2 regions of the Pontibacter sp. H249 genome follow, and region 1 is predicted to be linked to the other one. Evidence: riboswitches for the same ligand, from Rfam matches in the RefSeq annotation. Region 1 holds a riboswitch; the other holds the start of a gene.
What was found. Region 1 has a riboswitch for S-adenosylmethionine ahead of metH (methionine synthase). Riboswitches for the same ligand answer to the same signal wherever they lie in the genome.
Positions count from the first base shown of each region.

Region 2: linked by a shared signal. The riboswitch ahead of WG943_RS09055 (O-acetylhomoserine aminocarboxypropyltransferase/cysteine synthase family protein) and the one ahead of metH (methionine synthase) in region 1 are both predicted to bind S-adenosylmethionine.

Region 1 covers NZ_JBBKTR010000022.1:49,921-53,070, reverse strand. Annotated here, with positions in the region: gene metH (methionine synthase) at 1-1,137, opposite strand, end outside; SAM riboswitch class I at 1,209-1,318, opposite strand; gene rpmA (50S ribosomal protein L27) at 1,577-1,846, opposite strand; gene rplU (50S ribosomal protein L21) at 1,920-2,231, opposite strand; gene WG943_RS20065 (ribonucleoside-diphosphate reductase small subunit) at 2,877-3,150, shown strand, end outside.
Region 2 covers NZ_JBBKTR010000005.1:180,702-183,851, reverse strand. Annotated here, with positions in the region: gene WG943_RS09060 (SDR family oxidoreductase) at 1-916, opposite strand, end outside; SAM riboswitch class I at 1,211-1,320, shown strand; gene WG943_RS09055 (O-acetylhomoserine aminocarboxypropyltransferase/cysteine synthase family protein) at 1,615-2,946, shown strand; gene metX (homoserine O-acetyltransferase MetX) at 2,954-3,150, shown strand, end outside.

The sequences.
Region 1 (3,150 bases):
AAATTTGCCATTCACAATAAGGCGGGCAAACATCTTGGATCCGGTCACGTTGGTGCGCTCGCCAACATTTACGAAAAGTGTATCCTGGGTAATGGTAAGAGGCTCGAGGCCGCTGTAGCGTGGGAGAGGTGCTACTGGAGTGGGCGTGTGCGGTTTATACTTCTGCACTAAGTCTGCGATTACTTTAGTATGTACGGGCGTAGTGCCACAACAACCACCTAGTATGTTTACCAGTCCCTCCTTCAGGTACTCCTCTACAATGGCTCCCATTTGCTGGGCTGTTTCGTCGTAGCCGCCAAAAGCGTTTGGCAAGCCTGCATTGGGGTAAGCACTAATGTAACAGTCGGAAATGCGGGCCAGCTCCTGAATGTGTGTCTTCAACTGACGTGCGCCCAAAGCACAGTTAAAGCCAATGCTAAGTATAGGCGCATGTGAAATGGAGTTCCAGAAAGCCTCCACCGTTTGACCAGACAAGGTACGGCCGCTGGCATCCGTTATAGTACCAGAAACCATAATCGGAAGCTCTTTACCTCCGTTGTTTATATACTCTTGGATAGCATAAAGCGCAGCCTTACAGTTTAGCGTATCAAATACCGTTTCAACTAAAAGTAAGTCAGAACCACCGTCCACCAGGCCACGCACCTGCTCATAATATGCCTCCACCAGCTGGTCGTATGTAATGGCTCGGTAACCGGGGTTATTTACATCCGGAGAAAGGGAAGCCGTTCGGTTTGTCGGGCCAATGGCCCCGGCTACAAAGCGTTTGTGCGCAGGATTCTTTGCCTCCACTTCATCCGCAGCCTCACGTGCTATTCTCGCCGACTCATAATTGAGTTCATACACAATATGCTCCAGGTGGTAGTCAGCCATAGCGATGCTGGTGCCGCTAAAAGTATTTGTTTCAATAATATCAGCGCCGGCTTCTAAATATTCGGTATGGATAGCCTTGATCACATCCGGACGCGTGATGGACAGCAAATCGTTATTACCTTTTAGATCAGACGCATGATCTTTAAAGCGTTCGCCACGGAAATCGGCCTCTGAAAGCTGGTAACGCTGGATCATAGTTCCCATAGCGCCATCAAGCACGAGCACACGCTCTTTTAATAGCTGGTAAATCGGATGTGTCTTGGTCATGTTCGGTGCCTTTCTTCTCGTAAGTCTGCTGCGGTTACTTATCAAGAAGGACACCCTTAGGTAGGATATACATCTTATCTTCTCCCGGCTAAAGTATAGCTAGGAAGGGAATTAGCACCAGGCTTGTACAAGGTTGCTAAGACGTCATAGGGCCCTATCCCTCGGTCTTTCTTGATAAGAAGCTGCAAGTTAAACAGATATCCGAAAAAAATAAATATTTGTTACATCGAGCTTCAAAATTGGCTTTCAGGAGCCTATAAATGCGAAAAGAGATGCAATGCATCCCTTTTCAAGAGAGGTTTAATTTGTTTCCAATCTATAACCTCTTTGTATTTATATACGACAACGATCAGGAGTAGTTATCCCTATGACGTAAAATAAAAAAGGGATACTAAAAAGTATCCCTTTCCCTTAACTGCATTATACAGTTATACTTTGCTTACGCTTCTGCTTCTACTTTTGGAAGTACAGATACATAAGAACGGTTCTTAACGCTCTTTCTGAACTCTACAACGCCGTCAACTAAAGCAAACAGTGTGTGGTCTTTGCCCATACCCACGTTTTTGCCTGGGTGGTGTGCAGTACCTCTTTGTCTTACAATGATGTTACCAGCGATGATGTCCTGGCCACCGTAAATCTTAACACCAAGTCTTTTTGAGTGTGACTCGCGGCCGTTATTAGAACTACCAGCTCCTTTTTTGTGTGCCATTTTGTTTAAAATTTAATTCAGGTTAGCGGGTGCTTCCCCTGAAAAGATTCTTCGATTAATTTCTTCTTACTGCTTAACCAATGCTCTCGATCAGGACCTTTGTGAAGTGCTGGCGATGACCATTCTTCTTACGGTATCCTTTTCTTCTCTTCTTTTTGAAAACGATTACTTTGTCGCCTTTCACAGTGCTAGTAAGGATTTTACCTACAACCTTAACACCGTCAACGAAAGGAGCACCTAAAGTAATAGTGCCGTTATCATCAGTAAGAAGAACATTGGTGAACTCTACGGCGTCACCCTCATTGCCGGAAAGCTTGTTAGCGTAGATGAACTTACCGCTCTCTACTTTGGTCTGTTGACCTGCGATTTCTACAATTGCGTACATCAGCTTCAATGTATGTTTAAAATTTAGTCTGCAAAAGTACGGCCTATATTTTAATTATGCAACGCCTTGTAGTATAAATTGTTAAACCCTACCCAGATGCTACACACTAAAATGTGGATAACGATGTTGAAATCCACAACAGGTTTTTAAAGCGACTCAAAATCGCACCCTAAACAACTATACTTTAACTACATACATGCTGCCTTAGTAATCCACATTTTCAACAGCTGCTGTGTAAATCTGTTTTCCATTTCACAAACATTGCCTGGAGACACCAAACTTTACACATAAGTACACACTCAATTTTCAGTCTTTTTACTAAAGAATGTCCCTAAACCTGCAAAAACGGTATTTAACAATGATTTTATATTTTCATAACAATATCACAACAAAACTATATAGTTGATAACCTATGTGGAAAAGTATGTGCATTGCAACATAAACAACAAGCTATCAGAAGCTTAACAAAGTGTGAATAAATTGAACAACTTTAGCCCCGTAATTCAAGTTCAATTCTATATATTTGAAGTCACGATGTTACCGGATGCCAAGCAGCATCCACCTGAAACAATCAATACAATGGGGTGTTTTCTAAGCAAGGTTTTGCTTACCCCTTCAACCAATAAAACGCTTAATTATTAGTTTATGGAGCCAATATTACAAGAGAATCCAAACCGCTTTGTACTGTTCCCGATCCAGCACGACGACATCTGGCAGATGTATAAGCAGGCGGAGGCCAGCTTCTGGACAGCTGAAGAGATCGACCTATCGCAGGACATTAAAGACTGGGAGAACCTGAACGATGGCGAACGCCACTTTATCAGCCACGTACTGGCATTCTTTGCAGCCTCGGACGGTATTGTAAACGAGAACCTGGCCATAAACTTTATGCAGGAAGTACAGATACCTGAGGCACGTT
Region 2 (3,150 bases), on a different contig from region 1:
TCGATACTACCATGTTCTGCTCAATTTTAGTAAAGGCTAGGCCAATTGCTTCTTCATAAGGCAGGCACTGGTGCGGCAGTATGTTTTCTATACTATGATCTTTAACCACTACATCGTTTCGCAGGCTATCTACTAAACTTTTGGCAAGGCTAAAGCTGGTGCTGGTTACAAAGTATAGCCAGTAAGAAGACAGGCGAGGAGTAAGCACCGGCACCGAGATCAGGTAACGCTTCAGGCCGCGCAGCCTGGCAAAACGCAGGATCATTTCTTTGTAAGTAAGTACATCGGGTCCTCCGATTTCAAAGCTTTTACCATAGCATCTTTCATTGCCTAGCACCTGTGTCAGGTAAAACATTACATCACGTATGGCAATAGGCTGGCACCTGGAGTTTAGCCATTTCGGAGTAATCATTACGGGTAGTTTTTCTACCAGATCTCGGAGAATCTCGAAGGAGGCGCTGCCAGAGCCTATTATAATTGCAGCCCGCAATACCGTAAGTTTAGCTTTTGCCTGAGCCAGTATAGTTTCGACGTGCAGACGGGAAGAAAGGTGCCTGGATAAGTTGCTGACGTTGGCAATACCACTTAAGTATACCAGTTGCCGGGCAGTTGTAATGTTTAAATAAGTAACAAAGTTTTGGGCAGATGTAGCTTCAAGATCTGAGAAATCGTGGCCCGAACCACCCATCGAGTGCACTAAATAATAAGCTGCATCAATATCAGTCGGTAAATTTTTTAGAGAGTTCTGATGGAGCAAGTCGCCTTTTACAACTTGTACTTTTTCTTTGAGCGTGGCTGGTAAGTCAAAACGCCTGGGATCGCGCACCATGCAAATTACATCGTGCTCCTGCGCTACTAAAAGCGGTAGCAGGCGCTTGCCTATATAGCCATTGGCTCCGGTTAGAAGAATTCTCATAGTGGTAGGTAGTGGCGCAATTTAGTTAATTTAACGCTACTTTTTATACTCTGAACAACTAGGAGGGCTGCTTGTTTAAAAGTATAACAGGTGCCGCAAAAGTATAAATTTCAGGTATTTTATGAAGTGGCGCTTAATGTGCAATCAGTTGCAACGTATAAAGTATAAATTTTTTGCTGTTTATACTTTTACCGGATAGCAGCAGCAGGAAAAAACTGAAAATAAATTTTGGCTATTTAGAAAAAGCTGCCGTATACTTGCATCATCAAGTCAATTATCCCTTACCCGGAAATTGATTTATAAAGAAGCGTGGAGAGACAGGCTCTGTGAAGCGCTAGCAACCTAACCAGGGAGGAGAAGGTGCTAATTCCTGATTCCGGAAAACAGCCGGATGCATATAAATTGATAAGGTTTATGAACAAGGGAATCCATCACACAGCACAATTTTTAGCGTTACCACAGCCTGCTTTTTTGCTGGTTATATTAACTGCATGTATCTCTTATCTGCAGTATACTTTTACTATGCGTAATCCCATGCGCATGATGGCTTGCTGTTGTTGCTAGCCTAAACCTCTCTTAATATTCTTGTTGGCTTTGCTGCAGATCTGTGTCTGCTTTGCGCTGCATTGTATACCTGCAGTTATGCCAGCCTCTATACTTTTCAATTTTTCATCCAGAAACTTTAACTCAACTCTATCATGTCAACAAAACCATTGCACTTCGAAACATTGCAGCTGCATGCCGGCCAGGAAATAGACCCAACTACTCAGTCGCGTGCTGTCCCTATCTACCAAACAACTTCTTACACTTTTAAAAACGCAGAGCACGGTGCCAACCTGTTTGCCCTGAAAGAGTTTGGCAACATTTACACCCGCATCATGAACCCAACCACCGATGTCTTTGAGAAGCGCGTAGCTGCTTTAGAGGGTGGTGTGGCTGCGGTTGCGGTAGCATCGGGGCAGGCGGCCCAGTTTATTGCCTTAAACAACATCCTGCAGGCCGGCGACAATTTTGTAGCTACCAGCTACTTGTATGGTGGTACCTATAATCAATTCAAGGTGTCGTTCAGGCGCCTGGGTATTGATGCACGATTTGCGGAGAACGAAGAAGTGGCGAGCTACGAAAAGCTAATAGACCAAAACACAAAAGCGATTTATGTAGAAACCATAGGTAACCCGCGCTTTAACATTCCCGATTTTGAGGCCATTGCCGCACTTGCCAGCAAGTATGATATTCCGCTGATCGTAGACAATACATTTGGCGCAGGAGGATACCTGTTCAGACCATTGGAGCATGGAGCAAACATAGTGGTAGAGTCGGCTACAAAATGGATTGGCGGACACGGCACCAGCATAGGCGGCGTGATTGTAGACGGTGGGAACTTTAACTGGGGCAATGGTAAGTTCCCACAGTTTTCGGAACCGGCAGAAGGTTACCACGGCCTTAATTTTTGGGAAGTTTTCGGAGCAGATGGTCCGTTTGGTAACATTGCCTTTGCCATTCGTGCCAGGGTAGAAGGCTTGCGCGATTTCGGTCCGGCACTTAGCCCATTTAACTCGTTCCTGTTGCTGCAAGGGCTGGAAACACTATCGCTGCGCGTGGACAGAACGGTGCAGAATGCACTGGAACTAGCGAAGTGGCTGGAGCAGCACGAGCTGGTAGAAAGCGTGAATTATCCGGGGCTGGAGAGCAGCAAGTACCATACATTAGCGAAGAAATACCTGAAACGCGGCTTTGGTGGTGTGCTGTCCTTTAAATTGAAGGGTGACAAAAAGCAAGCTGAAAAATTTGTGGATGGCCTGCAATTGGTAAGTCATTTGGCTAACGTAGGCGATGCCAAAACGCTGATAATCCATCCGGCCTCTACTACACACCAACAGCTTAGCGATACAGAGCAGTTACGAGCAGGGGTAGAGCCAACCTTGCTGCGTGTATCGGCAGGTATCGAACACATCGAAGACATCAAAGCAGATTTTGAACAGGCTTTTGCGCAAATAAGCATAGCGGAGCCCGAACCAGTTTTAAACTAAGTAACACATGCCAGAGCACCACACATATCATTACCAAAAGCAATTCAGGCTGGAATCGGGGGCAACGCTTCCCGGTTTCCAGTTGGCTTACACTACCTATGGCCAGTTAAACAGCCAGCAAAACAACGTAGTATGGGTGTGCCACGCCCTTACCGGCAGCTCCGACTTCACCGACTGGTGGGGCGAGTTGTTTGGTCCCGGCAA